4 regions of the Pseudomonas sp. GW822-FHT04H02 genome follow, and region 1 is predicted to be linked to each of the others. Evidence: riboswitches for the same ligand, from Rfam matches in the RefSeq annotation. Region 1 holds a riboswitch; each other region holds the start of a gene.

Evidence for each region. A riboswitch is a leader RNA that binds a small molecule or an ion and turns the genes downstream of it on or off. The one in region 1 is predicted to bind cobalamin.
Region 2: another riboswitch for cobalamin. It lies ahead of cobO (cob(I)yrinic acid a,c-diamide adenosyltransferase); the one in region 1 lies ahead of AC1RMG_RS19270 (CbtB domain-containing protein).
Region 3: another riboswitch for cobalamin. It lies ahead of AC1RMG_RS05130 (TonB-dependent siderophore receptor); the one in region 1 lies ahead of AC1RMG_RS19270 (CbtB domain-containing protein).
Region 4: another riboswitch for cobalamin. It lies ahead of AC1RMG_RS01310 (TonB-dependent receptor plug domain-containing protein); the one in region 1 lies ahead of AC1RMG_RS19270 (CbtB domain-containing protein).

The regions. Positions count from the first base shown of each region.
Region 1 covers NZ_JBXAMM010000004.1:404,268-410,184, reverse strand. Annotated here, with positions in the region: gene AC1RMG_RS19295 (fatty acid cis/trans isomerase) at 1-1,247, shown strand, start outside; gene nfuA (Fe-S biogenesis protein NfuA) at 1,390-1,974, shown strand; gene cobM (precorrin-4 C(11)-methyltransferase) at 2,269-3,015, opposite strand; gene AC1RMG_RS19280 (cobalamin biosynthesis protein) at 3,098-3,511, opposite strand; gene AC1RMG_RS19275 (CbtA family protein) at 3,508-4,209, opposite strand; gene AC1RMG_RS19270 (CbtB domain-containing protein) at 4,221-4,409, opposite strand; cobalamin riboswitch at 4,506-4,731, opposite strand; cobalamin riboswitch at 4,873-5,084, shown strand; gene cobW (cobalamin biosynthesis protein CobW) at 5,183-5,917, shown strand, end outside.
Region 2 covers NZ_JBXAMM010000003.1:325,219-331,135, forward strand. Annotated here, with positions in the region: gene cobD (threonine-phosphate decarboxylase CobD) at 1-696, opposite strand, end outside; gene cbiB (adenosylcobinamide-phosphate synthase CbiB) at 689-1,597, opposite strand; gene bluB (5,6-dimethylbenzimidazole synthase) at 1,594-2,244, opposite strand; gene AC1RMG_RS13750 (cobyrinic acid a,c-diamide synthase CobB) at 2,237-3,577, opposite strand; gene cobO (cob(I)yrinic acid a,c-diamide adenosyltransferase) at 3,588-4,199, opposite strand; cobalamin riboswitch at 4,281-4,513, opposite strand; gene AC1RMG_RS13760 (hypothetical protein) at 4,685-5,266, shown strand; gene AC1RMG_RS13765 (PQQ-dependent sugar dehydrogenase) at 5,337-5,917, shown strand, end outside.
Region 3 covers NZ_JBXAMM010000001.1:1,113,481-1,119,397, forward strand. Annotated here, with positions in the region: gene AC1RMG_RS05115 (hypothetical protein) at 1-119, opposite strand, end outside; gene AC1RMG_RS05120 (lipoprotein) at 337-678, shown strand; gene AC1RMG_RS05125 (DUF7693 family protein) at 688-987, opposite strand; gene AC1RMG_RS05130 (TonB-dependent siderophore receptor) at 1,158-3,308, opposite strand; cobalamin riboswitch at 3,419-3,623, opposite strand; gene AC1RMG_RS05135 (NAD-dependent epimerase/dehydratase family protein) at 3,985-4,917, shown strand; gene AC1RMG_RS05140 (bifunctional glycoside hydrolase/polysaccharide deacetylase family protein) at 4,996-5,917, shown strand, end outside.
Region 4 covers NZ_JBXAMM010000001.1:268,485-274,401, forward strand. Annotated here, with positions in the region: gene AC1RMG_RS01300 (ABC transporter substrate-binding protein) at 44-961, opposite strand; gene AC1RMG_RS01305 ((2Fe-2S) ferredoxin domain-containing protein) at 954-1,706, opposite strand; gene AC1RMG_RS01310 (TonB-dependent receptor plug domain-containing protein) at 1,718-3,643, opposite strand; cobalamin riboswitch at 3,796-3,999, opposite strand; gene AC1RMG_RS01315 (arginine N-succinyltransferase) at 4,216-5,289, opposite strand; gene AC1RMG_RS01320 (arginine N-succinyltransferase) at 5,339-5,917, opposite strand, start outside.

The DNA.
Region 1 (5,917 bases):
AATACTTCGTGCGCACCTTTATCCGTGGCCCGGTGTGCCGCGGGCAGATCGCCACCGACGTGATCCGCGACAACTTCTGGGCGCTGTTCCAGGCCCCCGAACATGACCTGTACATCACCGACCCGGCCTATCGCGGCCAGGCCACGCCGTTGCTGGCCATGCCCGGGCAGAACGACGACGTCGGCAGCGTGCTTAGCCTGTGGCTGGCCTATCGCGACAAGCGCAACGAGTACGAGGCCCTGCGCCGCGATTCCTATGCCGATTCGCCGGCGCCCAGCTGGTCGACCCTGTGGGCCGGCAACGACAACGCGCTGCTGAGCATCTTCCGCCACTTCGACAGCGCCTCGGTGACCAAGGGCCTGATCGGCGAAGTGCCACAGACGATGTGGTTGTTCGACTACCCGCTGCTGGAGCGCACCTACTATCAATTGGCGGTGAACTTCGACGTGTTCGGCAACGTCTCGCACCAGGCCCAGACCCGGTTGTACTTCGACCTGATCCGCAATGGCGCGGAGCAGAACTTCCTGCGCCTGATGCCCGCCGGCACCCGCGAGGATTTCCTCGACGATTGGTACCAGAACAGCGGCAAGTTCAAGATGTGGCTGGATTACGAGTCCATCGACGACGACAAGCGCAGCGCGCTGAAGCTCGACCTCAAGGACCCGAAAAAGGACTTCGCCAACCAGTTGCTGGCCCGCTATGGCGACCTCAACGCCAAGCCGGATCCGATCAACCGCTGTGACAGCGCCTACTGCTCACGCCCGAACATCGACCCGGCGCTGCAGGATGCCGAGCAGGCCCTGAGCCGCCTGGCATCGCGCCCGGCGGCGGGCCTCAAGGTCATCGAACAGTTGCCGGAAGCGACCCTGCTGCGTGTCCAGACCGCCAGCGGCAAGCGCGAGTTCTACAGCATGCTGCGCAACCGCGCCCACAGTAACGTGGCCTTCATGCTCGGCGAGTCGCTGCGCTATCAGCCGGGGCTGGACACCCTGACCATATTCCCGGGGATTCTCAGCAGCTATCCGAACTTCATGTTCAACGTACCGGCCGGGCAAGTGCCGGAGTTCGTCGACGCCATGCAGGCGGCCCGGGACGCCGCCAGCTTCGAGAAGATCGTCGAGCGCTGGGGCATCCGCCGCAGCCATCCGCAGTTCTGGCAGTACTTCCATGACCAGACCCGCTACCTGCAGGAAACCGATCCGGTGGAAGCCGGGGTCCTGGACATGAACCGTTACGAAAACCTCTGACATAGAGCTGTCATCGCCCCCGGACTGCGCCTTGGCGCGGCCCGGGGACGCTCTATACCAAAGTCTATCCCGACAAAAATACTAGGACTTTGTCAGCGGCTTGGATTGGCGTAAACTGCGCCCACGTCTGCGAGGAACCACCATGAGCGCCATAACCATTACCGACGCCGCCCACGATTATCTGGCTGATCTGCTATCCAAGCAGAACACCCCGGGGATTGGCATCCGCATCTTCATCACCCAGCCAGGGACTCAGTACGCCGAGACCTGCATCGCCTATTGCAAGCCGGGCGAAGAGAAACCCGAAGACAAGGCCCTGGGCCTGAAAAGCTTCACCGCCTACATCGACGCCTTCAGCGAAGGTTTCCTCGATGATGCGGTGGTCGACTACGCCACCGACCGCATGGGCGGCCAGCTGACCATCAAGGCGCCCAACGCCAAGGTGCCGATGGTCAATGCCGACAGCCCGGTCAACGAGCGCATCAACTACTACCTGCAAACCGAGATCAACCCGGGGCTGGCCAGCCACGGCGGCCAGGTCAGCCTGATTGACGTGGTCGAGGACGGCATTGCCGTGTTGCAGTTCGGCGGCGGTTGCCAGGGCTGCGGCCAGGCCGACGTGACCTTGAAGGAAGGCATCGAGCGCACCCTGCTCGAGCGCATTCCGGAGCTCAAGGGCGTACGTGACGTCACCGACCACACGCAGAAAGAAAACGCCTACTACTAAGGCGTTCGCTGCGACTTGAAAAAACGGCGCCCCGTGAGCGCCGTTTTTTTATGCCCCCAAGCCGGCTCCCCCCAAAGCCTCCGTAGGAGCCGGCTTGCCGGCGAAAGGGCCCTAGAGCCTTGCACCAATTCCCAGATCGCCTTCGCTGGCAAGCCAGCTCCTACAAAGCGCCCAGCGCGGCAACATAGGAACTCCCACCTCGTAGGAGCCGGCTTGCCGGCGAATGGGCCCTCAAGCCTTGCACGATGCCAAGATCGCCTTCGCTGGCAAGCCAGCTCCTACACAGGGTGTGTGTCAGGGGCGATAGAGGTGTGCGTGCCCGGCGCGGTACAGCGACGATTCGCTGAATGCATCCGTGGCCAGCACCCGGCCCACCAGGATCAGTGCCGTGCGCCGAAAACCCTTGGCCGCCACCTGATCGACGATGTCCGCCAGGGTTCCCAGGGCCCAGTCCTGATCCGGCCAGGTGGCGCGGTGCACCACTGCAATCGGGCAGTCTGCGCCGTAGTGGGGCAGCAACTCGGCAACGATCTTCGATAGGTGATTGACCCCCAGGTGGATGGCCATGGTGGCGCCGTGGGCCGCCAGGCTGGCGAAATCCTCGCCGGCAGGCATCGCGGTCTTGTCCGCGTAGCGGGTAAGAATCACGCTTTGGGAGACGTCCGGCAGGGTCAGTTCGGCCCCCAGCAGGGCAGCGCAGGCGGCGGTGGCGGTGACCCCGGGGATGATCTCGAAGGGGATGCCCAGCTCCCGCAGGCAGCGGATCTGCTCGCCGATGGCGCCATACAGGCTCGGGTCGCCGGAATGCACCCGGGCCACGTCCTGGCCCCGGGCATGGGCCTGCTTGATGGCCTCGATGATCTGCTCCAGGTGCAGTTCGGCGCTATTGATCACCCGCTCCGCGCGGTGCCCGTCGAGCACTGCCTGGGGGACCAGGGAGCCGGCGTAGATGATCACCGGGCAACGATGGATCAGGCGCTGGCCCTTGACGGTGATCAGTTCCGGGTCGCCGGGGCCGGCGCCGATGAAATAGACAGTCATGGCTGTGTCCTGTGAAAAAAGGTCGGGAGCCGTGCTTCAGATGAAGATTGCTCATGATCGAAGGCGGGAATTATCGGGGATTCTACCGGGCGGCGACCAATGCCAGGGTGGCTTGGGCGTATTTTTGCCGGGGAACAAGCAGTGTGGCCGGGCCGGGTGACAGCTGTTCGGCCAGGGCCAGGGCGGCACTTTCGGCCACGCCGTAGCAGCCGGTACGTTCGAAGGCGATTTGCGAGCGGTGGCTCAGGCGCAGGGCAAAGGGGGCGAGCTGGCCGCTGCTGAAACAGGTCAGCGGCAGTTCCAGTTGCTCCGCCAGTTGCAGCAGGCCGGGTTCGTTGCGCTTGAGGTCGATGCTGGCCAGGGCCAGGACCTGCCGGGCCTGCCACTGGTGCGCCGCCAGGACCTGGTCGAGCAAGGCGCGCAGCGTGGTCACCGGGCAGCCTTTCTGGCAGCCCAGGCCGACCACCAGGGTCGGCGCTGCGCTCACTTCGATCATGCCGAGTACTGGCCCGCGCTCTTGCGCCGGAACAACCAGGCGCTGATCAGCCCGAGGGCCAGCCAGAAGGCCGCATTGGTCAGCTGCGAGGCGATCTTGAATTGCGCTTCCAGTTCTTCCGGGGCCAGCATCGAATGCACTTCCGGCTGCGGCGCGCCGATCACGTGGGGTACGGCGATGATGGCCGCGCCCAGGACCTTCAGCAGCCAGTTGCGGGCGAACACGATCAGGGCAATGCCCACAGCGGTGGAGGCGGCGGTGCCGACCCACCAGATCTGCCGCTGTGCCAGGTCGGCTGCGGCGGTGCCCGGCAGTTCCGGCGGCAGGCCCAGGGTCGGCGCCAGGCAGAAGGTGGCATAGCCGGCCAGGCCCCAGAGCAGGCCCTGGGACGTGCGGTTCGGCGCGCGCAGGGTGTAGAGGCCGGCCAGCATCAGGGCGAAGCCCACGGCCACCACCAGGTTGCCTCCGGTGGTGGACAGCACGCGCTGCCAGCCGTCTTCCGGCTCCCAGGCTTCGGCATCGTGGCTGTGGGCGGCCATGGCGCCTTCGGCGTGCTCATGGACTTCGGCCGCGGGGGCCTTTTCATAGGTTTCCGCCTGCAGGATCAACGGGGCGACCCAGAAGCTTTGCAGCAGGGTCAGCAGCAGGGCGGCCAAGAGGCCGGTGAAACCTGCGGTTTGCGCGATACGCTTGATCATGTCGGCAGGTCTCAATGGCAAGGGAAGGCGGCGCTGTGGCGAGTGTCGTGGGCCGCGTTGTGCACCGCCTCGATGTGGGAGAAGCCGGCGAAGTACACCAGGCACGCGCCGAGGATCGAGGCGCCGATGGCGGCCACCAGGCGCTGGCTCAGGGTGGAGGTCGTGCTGGCGGAGTGGCTGGTGCTGCTGATGATCGACATGGCGCTTCCCTCTGGAGTGTCAGCGGGGTAGAGGCGCAGGAAAACCCCGCGTGATGGCCACGCAGGGTTTGCAACAGCGCCCGCCCACCGCGGGTTGTTATGTAAGTGTTGCGGGCCGGTCTCCGGGCTTGCGAGGGGCAGGGCTGTGTCATGCCGTGCCGGCAAGTGTCGCCTTCCCATGCCTTGGCACAGTGGATCTGACACTTCGCTCGCTTACCGTTGCGGGGGCAGCACCGGACTGGCCACGGCTTTTTAGTTAAGCACGTGATTCACCGGTTTCCCGTTTCACCCTGTAAAGGGCACCCGTAACAAGGTGTGTAGGAGATCATGGGCGGGGCAGGGGCGTCAATTGCCGTGACCGCTGCGCAGGTGTGCGCCGCGTTCGTGCAAGGTTCAATGGCCCTTTCGCCGACAAGCCGGCTGCTACGGGCGCATTGTCGATTGACCGACCCCCTGGCTCTGCGTAGCCTTGCGCTTTCGAGGTTCTTCGGCCATGGGTCGAAGCTAAGAAGGGAACGCGGTCGATGCCGCGGCTGCCCCCGCAACTGTGAAGGGTTCGATTGCTGCAAGGCCACTGCATGGGTGTCGACGACGCCGGTGGGAAGGCGCAGCAATCGCCGGTCCGACGACTGGCAAGCCCTCAGCCAGGAGACCTGCCTCGATCCAAGATTCTCACTACAACCGGGCGGGGTGATCCGGTGGCGAAATCTCCGCGCGCCCGGCGTTGCGGTTCTCGTCCCGTTTGCCCGCCTCCTTTTGCCAAAGGGCATCCGATGAAAACACTGGCCAAACTTCCCGTCACCATCGTCACCGGCTTCCTCGGCTCGGGCAAAACCACCCTGTTGCGGCACATGCTGGACAATGCCCAGGGCCGGCGCATTGCGGTGATCGTCAACGAATTCGGCGAGCTGGGCATCGACGGCGAAATCCTCAAGCAATGCGCCATCGGCTGCACCGAGGAAGAGGCCAGCGGCCGAGTCTACGAGCTGGCCAACGGTTGCCTGTGCTGCACCGTGCAGGAGGAGTTCTTCCCGGTGATGCGCGAACTGGTGGCGCGCCGTGGCGACCTGGACCACATCCTCATCGAGACCTCCGGCCTGGCGCTGCCCAAGCCTCTGGTCCAGGCCTTCCAGTGGCCCGAAATCCGCAGTGCCTGCACCGTCGATGCGGTGATCACCGTGGTCGACAGCCCGGCTGTGGCCGCCGGCACCTTCGCCGCCTTCCCCGATCAAGTGGACGCCCAGCGCAAGCTCGACCCCAACCTGGACCACGAATCGCCGCTGCATGAGCTGTTCGCCGACCAACTGTCCAGCGCCGACCTGGTGATCCTCAACAAGACCGACCTGATCAGCCCCGAAGACCTGGCCAAGGTGCGCCTGGAAGTGGCCGAGGAGCTGCCGCCGGCGGTCAAGGTCATCGAAGCCAGCAGCGGTCGCCTGCCCCTGGATGTGCTGCTGGGCCTGGGTGCCGGTTCCGAGGAACACATCGACGGCCGCCACAGCCACCAC
Region 2 (5,917 bases), on a different contig from region 1:
CTGCCCCACCACCCGGGTCGGCCCGCTGACCGCCCAGGGTCCGACCTGCTCCGCCAGCAGTTTGAGCAGCCGGCGCTCGGCCAGGACAAAACCCAGACGTACTCCGGCCAGGCCAAAGAACTTGCCGAACGAACGCAACACAATCAGCCCCACCTGATGGGCGTGGCGAGCCAGGCTCAGGTGCGGGGTGTTGTCCATGAAGGCTTCGTCCACCACCAGCCAGCCGCCGCGCTGAGCCAGGCGCGCGTGCCAGTCCAGCAGGCGCTCCGGGGTCAGGCTCAGTCCGGTAGGGTTGTTCGGGTTGACCACCACCAGCACATCGAGGCTGTCGAGGAAGAAATCCACTTCCTGCTCCAGCACTTCGCGTACCCGGTAGCCGCTGCGGCGCCAGGCTTCGGCATGCTCGGCATAACAGGGCGACAGCACACCGACCTTGCCCGCTCGACGCAAGCGCGGCAGCAACTGGATTGCTGCCTGGGAGCCGGCCACCGGCAGCACTTCACTGGCGCCATAGTATTCGCGGGCCGCCTGTTCCAGTCCGTCATCGGTTTCCGGCAGGCGCGCCCAGGCACGCAGCGCAATGGGCGGCAGGGGAAACGGCCAGGGCGCCAACCCGCTGGACAAGTCCAGCCAGGCATCTTCGGCAATCCCGTATTGCTCGGCCGCCTTGCGCAGTCGTCCGCCGTGCTCAAGCATAGAATTCAGCCCCCAGGCAAAGAATCAGCAGCCACAGCCAGACACCCCGCTGCACCAGCTGCCAGCCACGATCAATGGAACCGGCACTGGCCGGCTCGCCTTCACCCAGTTGCGGGCGCTGATGCAGCTCACCGTGATAAATCGCTGCGCCACCCAGCTCCACTCCCAGGGCGCCCGCCCCGGCCGCCATCACCGGGCCAGCATTCGGGCTGTCCCAGGTCGGGCCCTGGCGGTGCCAGCACTTGAGTGCCAGCCGGGTCTTGCCCAGCAAGGCGTAAGTCAGGGCCACCAGGCGCGCGGGAATGTAATTGAGCAGGTCGTCAATCTTCGCCGCAGCCCAGCCAAAACGTTCGAAGCGCTCGTTGCGGTAGCCCCACATCGCATCCAGGGTATTGCTCAGACGGTAGAGCACCACCCCGGGCGCGCCGGCCACGGCAAACCAGAACAGCGCGGCGAACACCGCATCGCTGCCGTTTTCCAGCACCGATTCGGTGGCCGCGCGGGCCACTTCGGTGGCGTCCAGCTCGCTGGTCTGGCGACTCACCAGAAACCCCACCCGGCGGCGCGCTTCTTCCAGATCGTCACTGCGCAACGCCTGGGCCACCGGCTCCACATGCTCGCCGAGGCTGCGCAGGCCCAAGGCGCAGTACAACGCCAGGATTTCCACCAGCCAGCCGACGTAGGGCAACCAGGACAGCGCTGTGGCCACCAGGGTCAGGGGCACCACCGCCAGCACCCAGGCGGTGACGCCATGGCTGCGCCAGCCACGGCCGGCGGAGTTGAAACGTTGCTCGATACGATCGGCCACACGGCCGAACGCCACCAGCGGATGCCAGCGCCTGGGTTCGCCCAGCAGCGCATCCAGCGCGACCCCGGCGACACTCAGCAAGGCCACACTCATTGACTCACTCCCCAGTAATTCTCATACAACAACTCACTCAGCGGCCGCGGTTGCGCCCAGCCTTCCAGTGCCAGCATCGGCGCCGGGTAGAATTCGGTGACCGGGCCCAGGCACAGCACGGCCACGGGCTTGGCACCTGCCGGCAGCCCCAGCAGATCGGCCAGGGCCTGAGGATCGAACAAAGACACCCACCCCATTCCCAGGCCCTCGCTGCGGGCCGCCAGCCACAGGTTCTGGATGGCGCAGGACAGGGACGCCAGGTCCATCTCCGGCAGGGTCCGACGGCCGAAGATGTGTCGTTCGCGGTCATCCATCAAGGCGGCCACCAGCACCTCGGCACAATCGTTGATGCCTTCGACCTTGAGCTTCATGAACTCGTCGGAACGCTCACCCAGGGCTTGGGCGGTGCGCACCCGCTCCGCCTCCACCAACTGCTGGATGTGCTTGCGCAACAGGCGGTCGCTGATGCGAATAAAACGCCAGGGCTGCATCAACCCGACACTGGGCGCCTGATGCGCTGCTTCCAGCAAGCGCCGCAGCACTGCCGGCTCGACACTGCCACCCGCGAAATGACGCATGTCGCGGCGCTCGGCGATGGCCCGGTAGACCCCCTCGCGCTGCGCCTCAGAGAACCCCTGCTCACTCACCCGCCACGCCCTCGGCTAAAACCGGCTGAACAGGCGCGCCCGGCGCAAACAACGCCGCCACCGCCGCCGGATTGGACGGGAAATAGAAGTGCACGTAAGAGGCCGTCATCCGCCCCTGGCGATACACCGCTTCCGCGCCGCGCCCGCCGTTGGGGCTGAGCCCACGAGCGATGGGCAGCAGCTCGGTGCTGGTCAGGGAATGGTGATAGGTGTGGCCGCGCAGACTGCCTTCGGGCAAATCCACCGCCTGCAAGGCCAGTGCCGCCAGGCGCTTCTGCATTACCGCATCTCCGGGCAGCAGGCCCAGGAGCTCGGCACGCTGGCCTTCGACATCGGTCAGGGAGTCCAGCAGGTAGAGCATGCCGCCGCACTCGGCGAGCAGCGGCTTGCCGGCCGCGTGATGGGCACGAATGGCCTGCAGCATGCTGCTGTTGCGGGCCAGGGCCTGATGGTGCAATTCGGGATAGCCGCCGGGCAGGTACAGGCTGTCCGCGTCGGGCAGCTGGGTATCGTGGATCGGCGAGAAGAAGCTCAACTGCGCCCCCATGGCTCGCAACAGATCGAGGCTGGCGCCATAGGTGAAGGCAAACGCCTCGTCCCGCGCCACGGCAATCCGCACGCCCTTGAGCAGTGGCGCGCAAGCCACCGGCGTGGGTGCAGCAAAACTCACCGCTGGCGGCAGTTCCACCTGGCAACTGCTGGCCAGGGCCTCGGCGGCGGCATCCAGGCGCAGGTCCAGATCATTCAGCTCGCTGGCCTGCACCAGCCCCAGATGGCGGCTGGGCAGCTCGATATCGGTTTCCCGGGACAAGGCGCCATACCAGCGCAAGCCTTCCGTCAGGCTGCCTTCCAGCAACTGCGCATGGCGCAGGGTACCAACCCGGTTGGCCAACACCCCGGCAAACGGCAGGTCCGGCTGGTAGCGCGCCAGGCCCAGAGCCAGGGCGCCGAAAGTCTGGGCCATGGCGGTGCCATCGATCACCCCCAGCACCGGCACGCCGAAATGCCGCGCCAGATCGGCGCTGGAAGGGGTGCCATCGAACAGGCCCATGACCCCCTCGATCAGAATCAGGTCGGCCTCTCCCGCCGCCTCCCAGAGCAGACGGCGGCTTTCCTGCTCGCCCACCATCCACATGTCCAACTGGTACACCGCGGCACCACTGGCGCGCTCAAGAATCATCGGGTCGAGGAAATCCGGGCCGCACTTGAAGACCCGAACCTTGCGCCCCCGGTTGCGGTGCAAGCGGGCAAGGGCCGCGGTCACCGTGGTCTTGCCCTGGCCGGAAGCCGGTGCGGCGATCAACACTGCCGGGCAATGACGAACATCAGTCATGAATTCACGCTCACAGCTCGACACCTTTCTGCGCCTTGATCCCGGCCTGGAAGGCGTGCTTGACCATGCCCATCTCGGTCACGGTATCGGCCAGCTCGATCATCTCCGGCTTGGCGCCGCGACCGGTCACTACCACATGCTGCATGGGCGGACGGGCCTGCAGGTCACTGAGCACCTGATCCAGGTCCAGGTAGCCGTGCTTGAGGGCAATGTTCAGCTCGTCGAGCACCACCAGGCCAATATCCGGGTTGCTCAGCAACTCCCTGGAAACCGCCCAGGCGGCTTCAGCAGCAGCAATATCGCGCTGGCGATCCTGGGTTTCCCAGGTAAAGCCTTCGCCCATCACGTGAAAGCGCACCTGCTCGGGGAAACGCCGGAAGAACAGTTCTTCGCCGGTGCTGTTACGCCCCTTGATGAACTGCACCACGCCACACTGCATGCCGTGGCCCATGGACCGCGCCAGCATGCCGAAGGCCGAGCTGCTCTTGCCCTTGCCGTTGCCGGTCAATACCAGCAGCAGGCCGCATTCGTTGGGCGAGTTGGCAATGCGTTCATCGATCACGGCTTTTTTGCGCAACATGCGCGCCAGATGGCGCTCGTCACGATCGGGGGATTCACTCATGGGGCAGCTCTCCGTTGGGGCTGGGGAACGGGGGGCAGGGAAAAGGAACAGACGGCGCTAGCCTGGCATCGCCCACCGTGATGCCGTTGGATGGATCAGGCCGGTCTCCGGGCTCATGAGCGGCATGGCTGCCGGACTGCGCGCCTTCCCGTGTCATTGACACAGTGGCGTCAGGCGCAGTCTTGACTCATCTACCGTTGCGGGGGCAGCGCCGGAATCGTCGTCGGCTCCATCACTGGAACAGACCCTGACCGGCTTCCCTGTTTCACTCTGTCGGCCACCGGCCACAGAGCACCTGAAACAAGTCGCGAAGGTTAGAGGGTTGGGGGTGGAGCGTCAATTAAAGCCGGCCGTCGCCCCCGGCACAAAACTGCACTGCATCAATAAACTGACGCCAATCTTGTGCCACACTCAGAGCAATGATATCAAATAGCCACTTTTCAGCGCCCCAGGCGCCAACCACACAACAATAAGGGGTGAGTTCGATGCAAGGCATGATCATCAGCAATCCGAAGCTGGAATTCCTGCGCCCGATGCTGGAACGCTGGTTCGATTGCATCGATCGCTACAACGCGGTTCGCGGCGATAACGAAACGCCCTACTGGTTCGACGAGCAGGCCAATCTCGGGCTGCTCAGCGCGGCGGCCTGGATGGCCGAGATGGTCAGCCTGGAACACAGCCCCAGCAGGAAACAGCAGGAAGAAGGTGCGCGCAACGCCCGCACCGACCTGTACCTGGCCACCAAGGAAGAGCGCGCCTACATCCACGCCACCCAGCGCTGGCCAAGGGTCAACAGCCTGAACCTGACCCAGGCACTGCTGGACGTTGCCCAGGATGCAAGAAAGATCAGCTACGCCAGCGACCTGAGACTGGGTTGCCTGTTCGTTGCCCCACAAAAATCCCAGCACAGCGCTACCCCGGAAGAGCTCCAGGACATGCTCGACGAACTGCAGAAGGAGCACTGCTGCGCCGTGGCCTGGTACTTCCCCTACGCCTATCGCAAGCTGCACAACGAGACCGGCCACTACCACCAGGGCGTCGCCGTGCTCTTCAAGGAGGCCCGCTGATCGGGCGGAACCATCGACTGGCTATGCTTCTCTATGACTACGACGTCCGTGCACTCATAGGGAAATTCGCATGCTCAAGCTTCAGCACAGCCTACTGATCGCCATCGCCGCCAGCCTCGCCGCCTGCGGCGAAACTTCCAGCCTGCAGGTGTCCGACGGCACCGGCCCCAACCCCAAGCTGCCGGAACCCAACCCGACGCTGATCCCCACGGTCAACATCGCCCCCGCCATCGGCTGGCCGCAAGGCGCAAAACCCCAGGCCGCGGCCGGCACCCAGGTCAAGGCTTTCGCCGAGAACCTCGACCATCCACGCTGGCTCTACGTCCTGCCCAATGGCGATGTACTGGTGGCGGAAACCAACGCCCCGCCCAAACCGGATGACAGCCAGGGCATTCGCGGCTGGATCGCCGGCAAGGTCATGGGCCGTGCCGGGGCGGCCGTGCCCAGCGCCAACCGCATCACCCTGCTAAGGGACCAGGATCACGATGGCGTGGCGGAGACCCGCACAGTGTTTCTGGAGAACCTCAATTCGCCCTTTGGCATGACCCTGGTGGGCAATGACCTGTATGTGGCCGATACCGACAAGCTACTGCGCTTTCCCTACCAGAGCGGCGACACCCAGATCAGCGCAGCCGCCACCAAGGTGGTCGA
Region 3 (5,917 bases), on a different contig from region 1:
AGGCTTTGCGGGTCGGCGCTGCTGTCACCCAGCACCTGTTCGTACTCCACCAGGTAGTCCGCCACCCGCTCACGGAATTCCGGGAGGACGGCGTCGCGAATCAAGTCAAAGGTGCGCATGGGGAATTCCTTTTTTTAGTTGTAGTCGGGCTGCCAGGCAGTCTGCCCGGGGGGCAACTATCGGTTCAAGTAATAGTGACAATCAAGCAACGCAAGTTCTGCTTTGGGCGCCAACCATGGACAATCGCCCCCGACCCAAAACCATGACCGCAACGGCAGCGCCCGTGACGCTGAACCGTTGCGCACCGAACCAGGCTGTACATTTCAGGACTTACCGATGCGCCCTCTATTTGCTCCCGCCATGACCCTGGCCACCTTGCTGCTGGCCGGTTGCGCCACCGCGCCCAACGACCCGACCCTGGTCATGCAGACCCGGAAAACCCCGGCTGAATATGCCGAGTGCGTGGTGCCCAAGCTGCAAGGCAACGCCCAGAGCCCGACGGTTTCCCAGACCCAGCGTGGTTTTCGCATTGTCGTTGCCAGCAAGGTGGCGGCAGACAACGTACTGGAAGCCTACAAGGCGCCCAATGGCGGCAAGGTGTTCCTCTACGAGCGGCACTTGCTGGCCTCCAGCTTCGCCCCGTCGAGCTTCGAACGCGCGGCCCAGGAGTGCCTGTAGCCAGCCGTGTTAAACCGCCTCTTTCAGTAACTTCTCGATCTGCGCCAGCTCCCAGGTACTGAGCAGGCTCACCGGGTCGGTGCCGAAGCGTTGCCGCGTATCGAGCTGCCAGACATCGCCTTCGGCGCTGCGGCAGCTCTGGCAGTGATGCAGATGCCGGCCATCGAAATCCAGCAGCAACTGCCAACCCTCGATATCCACCTGCACCTGGCCAGCGCCCGAATGGCTGGCGCCGGGCCGTAGGGGGTAAACGCCAAGGGCGGCATCGCGCAGGCGCTGGCAGACATCTCGGGCATTCAGGCAGGGCATGGGGCTCTCGCGGGCAGTGCAGGGACAAAGGCGCTCAGCATATCCATCGACTGCGTGGGTGCAAGTGCTGATTGGTCGCTGTCCGACGCTGGCCCGGGCCAGTGGCTGGCGAACTCACTGCACGCCTGAAATGGCGCCGCAAAGCCCTGGGCCTTGCGGCAACCCCTCGATCAGAAGCTGTAGTCGGCGGTGACGAACAACGAGCGCGGTTCACCCATCAGCCATTGCTGGCCGCTGTTCTGTTGCGCCGCGGCATAACGCCGGTCCAGCAGGTTGTTCACCTGCAGGCCCAGGCGCACGTCGGGCAGGGCCTGCCAGCCGAGGTTGGCATCCAGCACCGTGTAGCCGGGTACATCGACGCTATTGGCGGTGTTGGCATAACGCGCATCGACGTAGCGCAGGCCCATGCCGGCTTCCAGGCTCGGAGCCAGGGCCTTGTTCAGCCACAGGTTGGCGGTGCGTCGCGGCACGTTGGTGGGGCGATTGCCGGCCCGGGACACCGCTTTGCCAGAGACCACCTCATCGAAGTCGTCGTACTCGGCACGCACCACCGAGGCGTTGGCCGAGACTTGCCAGCCGTGATCCAGGGCCAGCTCCAGCGAGGTTTCCAGGCCGTCGGCGGATTGCTGGCCGACCTGCTGCGCCAGGCGGGTCACCGGATCGGTGGTCAAGAGCTTTTTCTTGACGATGTGGTAGGCCGCCAGGGTCCATTCGCCACGGCCGTTCCAGAACTGCTGCTTGAGCCCGAACTCGGTCTGCTTGGCTTCGGTCAGGTCCATCTGCAACTGGCTCGGGTTGAGGCTGATCAGGTTGCTGACCCCGTCTTCACTGGTGGAGTACTGGCCGTACAGCGACAGTTGATCGGTGACCGCGAACACCAGGCCGGCGCGCCAGTTGCCGCCGGTGAGGCTGCGATCGGTGCGGGTGCCGGCGCGCAGATCACTGCGATCGATATGGTTCTGGTCGCGGCGGATGCCGGTCACCAGCGACCAGCGCTCCGACAGTTGCAGGCGGTTTTCCGCAAACAGGGCGAAAGTGCGGGTGCTGCTGTCGGTCTGGGGCGAGAAGGGCGAGCGGCTCTGGAAGTAGCCCGGTGCCGGGTTCCACGGGTCGATATAGTCGCTACCGATATCCTTGTAGGGCGAGTTGTTGGCCACGCCGAAGCGAATCCTGTTGTACTCCAGGCCGACCACGGTCCTGCTGTCCAGGCCGAACAGCGAGTGGTTGAAGGTGAAGCTCTGGCGATCGCCGATCTGCTCCTGATCGTGCTTGATCTCCAGGTAGTCGCCGCGCAGCAACTGCTCCCGGGAGCTGACCCAGTTGTAGGCTTCGGCGTTGCGCCAGTGGCGGCGGCTCTTGATGTAGTAGAGCTGGTTGCTGGCGCTGAGGTTGTCGCTCAGGGTCCAGTCGGTGTTGAGCCGGGTCCATTCGTCGTTGTAGCGCTGCACGGCGTTGCGCAGGTTGTAGTTCTTGGCCCGCAGGCTGTCGCGGTATTGGCCGGCAATCAGCGGCGTGCCGAAATAGCTGGCGGGTTCGCTTTCACCGCGTTCATGGGCCAGGGTGAAACCGAGGTCGTCGGTGGCTTGCCAGCGTAGCGCCGCGCTGAGTGCCAGGCTGCGTGACTGGCCCTGGTCGACCCAGCCATTGCTCTGCTGCTGGTTCAGGGTCAGGCGGTAGCTCAGGGTGTCGGTCAGCGAGCCGCCGCTGTCCAGGCCCAGTTGCTGGCGATCATGGGAGCCATAGCCCAGGCGCAGGCGGTTGTGGATCTCACCGTCGAAGGGCTTCTTGGCAATCACGTTGATCACCGCGCCGGTGGCGCCTTCCCCGTACAGCACCGAGGCCGGGCCGCGGATCACGTCGATGCGCTCGACCATCCACGGGTCCACCGGGAAGGTCTGGCTGCCGGCGCCGGTGTACAGGCGCGCGCCGTCGAACAGGGTCATCACCGAGGAGTGCCCGGTAAAGCCGCGGGCCGACAGTGCGGTATTGCCGTTGCCCGGGGTGGCGATGCTGGTGATGCCGGGGGAGCGGGTGACGGCATCCTGCACCGTGAGGTTGTTGCGGTTGCTGATGGCGTCGTTGCCCAGGCTGCTGGTGCTGGCCGGAGTCTCCAGGGCCGTGAGGTTCAGCCGCGAGCCGGCGGGCAGGGGCGTGTCCAGAGAGGTTTGCGGGGCGCTGGAGACTCCGCTCACTTGGGTCTCGGGCAAGACCAGGGAGGTTTTCTGGTCAGCCAGTGCCAGGGCCGGGTAGGCCATGCAAGGCAGGAGGGTGAAACACAGCGAGGGGCTCGCCAGGTGTTGCAGCAAGGAGGTGCGGGACATGCGATTCCTACTACTTGTAAGGAATGAATGAATCCCGGAGGGAACAACGCATAGGGAATCGCGGGCAGCCGCGCCCACGAAAACCGGACTGCGCCCGCCCACCGCGGGGTTGTCAAACGAAGTTGCAGGCCGGTCTCCGGGCTTGCGAGGGTCATGAGGCATTCACCTTCCCATGCCTTGGCACAGTGGTCTGTCGAATGCTTCGCTCGCTTACCGTTGCGGGGGCAGCGCCGGACTGATCATCGAAATGACGCACCGGCTTCCCGTTTAACCCCATGCACGGCGGCATGGGACACCTGAAACTGGCGCGCATATGAGCACTGCCGAGCCCTTGCGTCAATGGCATGTGGCCAGCTACGGCGGCGGTTTCAGCGCTTTATGCCAGGCAAGTCAATATATTGACCTATTTTTCCTGGCGCTTAAATAATCAACAAATATCGACGCATTATTGACGATTTTGCTTTTCTGACCCAGTATGTCGGCGCTGAGCGATTGATTATCTTGAGTTTTTTTTGACGCCAAAGCGCTGAACTCTGCTCCGAAAATAGGCGAAACAGCCTATGGCGCAGAGCAGCCACTAAAAAATGACGGCCAGGATGGCAAGTAGCCAGGGCTGATCCGTTGGCTGTGCTAGCTTCAGACGGCGTAGCCGCGATATTTCTCTTTGGAATGATCTATGTCTGCCGAACGGATACTGGTTACTGGGGGCGCTGGTTTTATCGGTTCTCACCTCGTGGATGCACTGCTGGCCAAGGGTTATGCGGTGCGGGTTCTGGACGACCTTTCCACGGGCAAGGTCGGCAATCTGCCCATGGGCGATGCTGGCCTGGAACTGCTGGTGGGGGATGCCGCCGATGCGGCACTCCTGGCGGATGCCGTTCAGGGCTGCGATGCCGTGGTGCATCTGGCTGCTGTGGCGTCGGTCCAGGCTTCGGTCGAAGACCCGGTGGCCACCCACCAGAGCAATTTCATCGCCACCCTGCGCCTGTGCGAGGCGATGACCGCGGCCGGTATCCGCCGCGTGGTGTTCGCCTCCAGTGCGGCGGTCTATGGCAATAACGGCGAGGGCACGCCGATTGCCGAAGACACCCCCAAATCTCCCCTCACGCCCTACGCGGCGGACAAGCTCGCCAGCGAGTACTACCTGGACTTCTACCGCCGCCAGCATGGGCTGGAACCGGTGATCCTGCGCTTTTTCAATATCTTCGGCCCGCGCCAGGACCCTTCATCGCCGTACTCCGGGGTGATCAGCATTTTCAGCGAGCGGGCCAAGGCCGGGCGGCCCATCACCCTGTTCGGCGATGGCGGGCAGACCCGCGACTTCGTCTATGTCGCGGATCTGGTGAAGATCCTGGTGCAGGGCCTGGAATGCCCCGCGCCGGCAGCCGATGCCACCAATGTCGGGCTCGGCGGGGTGACCACCCTCAACGATCTGATTGGCGCCCTGCAGCAGATCAGCGGCAAGCCGCTGCAGGTGAGCCACGGCGCGACCCGCTCCGGGGATATCCGCCATTCCAAGGCCGACAACCGCCGCTTGCGCGAGCGCTTCGACCTGGGCACGCCCAGCAGCCTGGCCGAGGGCCTGGAACGGCTTTACCGCAGCCTTTAGTTCGTTGCCTTAGGGGCGCGCCATGGCGGCTGCCCTAGAGCCTGATGTTGTGCAGATTGATCTACTGAAGAGTGAGTTATGGATATCGAGTTTCGCAGGGGGCATGTCTGCAAAGTGGTTCGACGCCTGTTTACCGCATTGGCCTTGTGTGCCACCAACACCCTGGTGCAGGCCGCGCCCGCGGCGCCCGCCAGTGTCGGGTTCTGGTACGCCGAGCAGCCACCCTTGCAGGAGCTGGCGCAGTTCGAATGGGCAGTGGTCGAGCCCGGCCATATGGCCAGCGCCGATGTCGCCACCTTGCGCAAGCTCGGCAGCCAGCCGTTCGCCTACCTGTCGGTAGGGGAGTTCGACGGCAACCGCGCTGCCCTGGCCAAGCAGGCCCTGGCCCAGGGCGCGAGCCCCGTGCGCAACAAGGCCTGGGACAGCCAGGTGATGGACATCGCCACCCCGGCCTGGCGCGAACACCTGTTCAAGCGTGCCAAGGCGTTGCAGGACCAGGGCTACGCCGGCCTGTTCCTGGACACCCTGGACAGTTTCCAGTTGCTCCCCGAGGCCGATCGCGAACCGCAACGCAAGGCCCTGGCCTCGTTCCTGCGGGAACTGCACAGCCGGCTGCCCAACCTCAAGCTGTTCTTCAACCGGGGCTTCGAGGTACTGGGCGAGCTCGATGGCGTCGCCTCGGCCGTGGCGGTGGAATCCATCCACGCCGGCTGGGATGCCTCGGCCAAGCGTTACCGCCCGGTTTCCGAAGCCGACCGCACCTGGCTTGAAGGCGAACTCAAGCCGCTGCGCGCACGCAACATCCCGCTGGTGGCCATCGATTACCTGCCGGCCAACCGTCGGGAAGAGGCACGCAAGCTGGTCCGGCAATTGAGCCAGGAAGGCTTTATACCGGTGGTCACCACCCCGGACCTCAACGCCCTGAGCATGAGCACGGTGGAAGTCCAGCCGCGGCGCATCGCCATGCTCTATGACCCGCGCGAAGGGGAACTCTACGATC
Region 4 (5,917 bases), on a different contig from region 1:
GGTGTTCCCTTCGCCGGCAAGCCGGCTCCTGCGGGGGTGGGGGTCAGTCGTGGGTGGGGTGCAGGCGCCGGGCCAGTTCCAGGGCGGTGCGGCCGCTGGCGATGCCCGGCACCAGTCGGGCGAAGGGGATGTCGATCAGCCGGTCTTCGCGCACTGCGCGCAATCGCGACAGCACAGGGTCGCTGTGCAGCAGCTGGCGTTTGCGCCGGGCCGGTGACCACAGGGCGTCGGCCAGGAGCATGGCGTCGGGGTCGTTGGCCAGCAGGGTCTCGCTGTCCACGGTCAGGCGCGGGCGGTCGATGGCGGCAAAGCTGTTGCGCGCACCGGCCGCTTGCAGCAGCACGCCGACAAACCCGCGCTGGCCCTGGCTGGCCAGGCCGTTGACTTCGCTGTCCAGGTAGAACACCGAAGGCGTCGGGCGCCCGCGGTACAGGGCCGCGGCGGCCTCCAGGTCGGCATCCATCTGGCCCACCAGTTGCTGCGCGCGGGCCTCCTGGCGCAGCAGCCGGCCCAGGGTCAGCAGGTCGCGGCGGATATGCCCGAAGTAGTCCTGGTCATGCCCGGCGCAGGCCGATTCCAGCAGGTAGCTGCCCACGCCTATGGCCCCCAGGCGTTGCCGGGAGCTGAAGTTTTCCGGGAAGGCCGAGGCGAAGCCGCCCACCACCAGGTCGGGTTTCAGGCTGTAGAGCACTTCTGCCGACGGGTACTGGCGAGCGATGACCGGCACGCCGTGGTAAAGCCCTTCGGCCTGGGCCTGGCCATCGTCGTCCAGATAGGCGACGCCGATCATCGACGGCCCGGCACCCAGGGCCAGCAGCAGGTCGGCGCTGTGCTGGTTGAGGGCGACGATGCGCTGGGGCGGGCCGTCCACCGTCCAGGTCCGGCCACAGTTCTGGTAGCTGTGCGCCAGGGCCGGCAGGGCCGCCAGCCACAGCAGCAGGCCGAGCAGTCTGCTAGGCATCCGCGGTTCCTCCGTAGGGCGCGGGAATCCGTAGATCCGCCACCGGTTCGCCCTGGACCAGGTGCTGCTGGACCAGGCGCAGCACCTCGCCGTCATCGCGCACCCGGTACCAGCAGCCGTCCGGGTGCACGGTGAGTACCGGCCCCAGGTTGCACGGGAACTGGCAGGCGGTGCGGGTCAGCAGCACGCCACCGGGCGTCTCCATGTGCTCCAGGCGCAGCAGTTCGCGGCGCAGGGTCTTCCACAGCGCCAGGGCGCCGCGCCGCACGCAGCGCGGGCCGGTGCACAGGAACACCTGGCGGGCATGGGGCGGCACCCGCGACCAGTCCGGGTCGCTCTGCACCGCGTTGACGTTGTCGCAGGCCAGGTGGCGCTCGCGCTGGCCGATGCTGGCGCAGGCCAGGGCCGCGTCCAGCCCGCGCCGGCCCAGGGCCTGGGCGGTGATCCACAGCCGCGGTGCCTGGGGGTGGGCCTGGGCCAGGCGCCCCAGCTCATCGCGCAGCCAGTCCAGGTAGGCACTGTCGGAGCTGGGTTCCAGGTCCACCACCAGCAGCTTCGCGCCGTCCTCGGGCAGGGCTTCGCCCAGCGCCGCCCAGAGGCTGTCGAAGCCGTCCAGGGTGTCGATCACCCGGGTGTCGGCGCCGTCGCCGCGCAGGGCCTCGAGCTCCTTGCGAAAGGCTTCGCCGAGGGCGCCGCCGTGCAGGCCGGGGCCGACGAACAGCACCCGTTGATAGTTCTCATGCATGTCGGTCGGCCTCAGAAGCGGTAGGTGTAGCGCACTTCGGTGGTGAAGGGGCGCCCCAGGTTGTCCACCGAGGGCGAGGTGCTGGTCATGCTGGTGCTGTAGTCGCGGTCGAACAGGTTCTCCACCAGTAGGCTCAGGCGGTGCTGCTGGGCCGTATCCAGGTAGCGATAGGCATCGGCGTCGACCACCGAATAGTGGCCGTAGTCGACGTTCTTTGGGCTGTCGATCTGGCCGATGTAGCGGACCGCACCACCCACGCCCCACATCCGGTCCGGGGCTTCGAAGCCCAGCCGCGAACGGGCGAAGAAACCGGGGATGTTGCTCAGGGTCACGCCGTTGCGCGACTCCACCAGGTTGCGGGTCATGTCCGCCTGCAGGGTCCATTGCGGGCTGAACTGCCAGCGCCCGTCGAGTTCGATGCCGCGCACCTTGATCCGGCCCTGGCCGTTGCTCCAGACATCGTTGGCGTCGAGGGTGATCAGGTCGTCGATCTTGCGGTGGAAGGCGCTGACGCTGGCGTTGAATTCGCCGGCCAGCAGGCTGCCCTTGTAGTCCAGGCCGAGCTCGGCATTGAGGCTCTTTTCCGGCTTGAGGTCGGGGTTGCCTTTTTCGTAGTCCTCGTTGGCGTACAGCTGCTCGGCGTTGGGCAGCTTGAAGGCGCTGCCGTACTGGCCGCGCAGTTGCCAGTGGGGCGTCAGGTCGTAGAGCGAGGTGAGCATGCCCACGGTGGCGCTCTCGCCGCCGCTGATTTTCTCGTGGCGCACGCCCAGGCTCGGGTGCCAGTCGGGCAGGGCGTCGAACACCGGGCGCAGTTGGGTGTACAGGGCATTGGCCTGGGCCTGCTTGTTATCGATCTTGAGCACGTCGTCCTGGCCCTTGAACCATTGGTTGTCGGTGCCCAATACCAGCACGTGGCCGCCGTCCAGCTCGGCCTTGCCCTCGGCCTGCAGGCCCCAGTCGGTGAAGCCCCAGTAGTCGTTGTGGTTGCGCACCTTGAGGCTGGCGTCGTCGAGGCTGTCGATCCTGGTGTAGCGGGTGTCCCAGTCGTTGACATGGCCCTTGACGAAGTAGCTGAAGCCTTCGTCCAGGCGCTGCTCGAAGGTCGCGGTGGCGATCTGCTGGATGCGGTCGTTGGTGGTTTTCCGGTTGTTCACCGGGCGGGCGAAATCCAGGTTGGCGTCGCTGTACTGGTAGAACAGTTCCAGCCGCGAAGCGTCGCCAAGGCCCTGGATCGCCTTGGCGCCGAAGGTGGTCACTTCATAGCTGCGTTTCTTGTCCCGGGTGTTGGCGTTGTAGGCGCTGTTGCGAAATGGCTGGTAGCCATCGGAGACGTTGTGGCTGACATAGGCCAACAGCCCGAGCTCGCCCAGGCCGTTGCTGAGGATCTGCTCGGCGCGGGCGTCGCCGCTCCTGCCCATGAAACTGTCCAGGCCCAGGTTGACCTCGCCGGAGACGTCGCGGGTCTGCGGGCTGCGTGTGACGATGTTGATCACCCCGGACACCGCCTGTGTACCGAACAGCAGGCTCTGGCCACCCTTGAGCACCTCGATGCGCTCGATGGCGTTGGCCGGCAGGGTATCCAGGTACAGGCCGCCGTACAGGCGGTTGTTCAGGCGCACGCCGTCCAGCAGGATCAGGGTGTCGTCGTTGCGCCCGCCCAGCAGGGAATAGGTGCCGTAGTCGAAGGGGCCATTCTTGGGCGCCACATACAGCCCCGGCACGTACATCTGCAGGACCCGGGTGATGTCGCTGCTGGGGCCGGCGCGTTCGATCTGCTGGCGGTCGATGATCTCCACCTTGCTGCCGTACCGGGCCATTTCGGCCACCGTGGTGGACTCCACCGAGGGGGCGGAAACAAATTGCCGGTCCAGCGTCAGGGGGCTGTCGTCCGCCAGCAGCAGGGGGCTGAACAGGCAGCCGAGCAGGGCGCCGCTCATGGTGCGGCCAGGTGCACGCCAGTCGCGTGCAAGGAAAGTGTCAGGTGTTGTCATTGTTGGTCTTCTCGAAAGTGTCTTCGGGAAGCACGCAGGAGAGGGTATCGGCCACGGGCACGCGACCATACCGGCCCATGCCCGCCCACCGCAGGATTGCCAAACAGACGTCACAGGCCGGTCTCCGGGCTTGCGAGTCTGGCGGCATTCGCCTTCCCATACCTTGGGTACAGTGGCCTGTTGAATGCAGCACTCGCTTACCGTTGCGGGGGCAGCACCGGACTTGCCCGAAAAGGGGCGCACCGGTTTCCCGTTTCACCTCCTGCACGGCGGCAGGAGGCACCTGAAACTGGGCGGCATATGAACATCCGCCCCGGCGTTCGTCAACGTTGCGCCTGCCGCCAGGTGTTACCGGATTCATCGCCCTGACGCCTCTGTAGCCGCTGCCGAGCCCGCGAGGCTGCACAAAGGCCCGCAGGGCCTTGCTTGGCAGTCTCATGTCGAGCGCCTCAGCGGTCTCGAGATTTCGCGCCCCTGCGGGCCGTTCTTCCGAGCGCGGCCCGAGCCTGCGGCAGCGGCTACAGGAGCAGGGCGCTTTGCGGGGCCAGGTGCCGCTGTGCGTGCAGGGCCGTGCGTGACTCGCAGGCCAGCAGCGGCACCGCCCGTACCGAGTCGCCCGGCTGCAGTTGCAGGCGCTTGGCGGTCAGCCGGTCCACCAGCAGGCAACCCGAAACCAGGCGCCCGGGGGCGGCGGTGATGCGGCAGCTTTCCAGGCGCCGGTTGTGGATCAGCCACACCGGCGCCTGTGCGTCCGGAGTGCCCACCAGCAGGGGCAGGGTCTGGCTTTCGCGCACGCTGCGGACCTTCGCCACCTCGGCCTCGATCAGCGGCCCGCCATCGAAGATGTCGATGCAGCCCTGATGGCTGAAGCCTTCGTCGCGCAGGATGCTCACCGCCTGTTCGGTGCTGGCGTGGGCCTGGCCGATGGCGGCCTGTGCCTGGGGGCTGAGCAGGCAGGTGTACAGCGGCTGGCGCGGCATCAGTTCGGCGATGAAGGATTTGCTGCCGTGGCTGGACAGGCGATTGGCCTGCTGGAAACCCATCTTGAAGAAGTGCCGCCCCAGGCTGTCCCAGAACGGCGAGCGGCCCTGGCTGTCGAGCTGGCCGCGCAGTTCGGCCACCAGCTTGTCGCCGAACAGCCGGGGGAATTCGGCGACAAACAGCAGGCGCGCGGTGGACAGCAGGCGGCCGGTGTAGCCCTGGCGGTGATCGCGGCGCAGGAACAGCGAGCACAGCAGCGACTGCCCGGTCATCTCGTTGCACAGGAACAGGGTCGGGATGTGCTTTTCGATGCCCAGCACCGGGGCGCTGCCGTGGGTGGTGCCGACCCGGTAGTTGTAGCAGGGCTCGCGCAGGCCGATGGCGCCGCTCAGGCCGCAGACCCCTATCACCTGCTGCTCGTCATCCTCCATGACGAACAGGTAGTCGGCATCGGCCCGCTCCACCTGGTTGGCGAAGGCTCGCTGCGCCCAGCGCACCCGATGGGCCAGGCGCTCGGGGTCGGTGGACAGGTTGTTCAGTTCGCGACAGCTGCCTTCGAGCAGGCTCAAGACCGCCGGCAGATCGGTGACGCGGATCGGACGGACGATCATTGGCGGGCTCCTGGCAATGACGCCGGGCAGGGGGGCAACAGGGGCCGGTTCATAAGGCAACGCTCCGTACCGGCTCGCCCGGCGCCAGTTGCAGGGCCTGGAACATGGCCGGGTCGAGGCCGATTTCAGCGCCCGGGGCGGTGTCCAGCGCCGCGACTATGGCGCGAAAGCCCTGCAGCCGCTCGTTGCTCAGCAGCCACTGCTGGCCCTGGCCGCTCTGGGGGCTGGGGTAGCTGGTGGCGACCCGGCTCTGGGCGATCGAGCGCAGTTGGTGGCTGCGCCCCTGCAGGGTCGGCCCGGCATCGAACAGGTCGACGTACTGGGTCGGCGCGAAGCCTTCGTCGATCAGGATCTGGCAGGCCTCCCGGGCATCCGGGTGAACCTGGCCGATGCAGTCCTGGGCCGCCTGCGCCAGCATCGGGATGTACAGCGGGTACTGGGGCATCAGTTCGGCGAGAAAGCCGCGGCCCTGCAGGGCGCACAGGCGCTCGGCCTCGACATAGGGCAGGTCGAAGAAGTGCTGGCCCACGGCTTGCCAGAACGGCGACTCGCCGTTGGCGTCGCTGTAGCCGACGATCTCGCTGATGCAGCTGTCGGCGAAGCGCCGGGGGTGGGCGGCGATGAACAG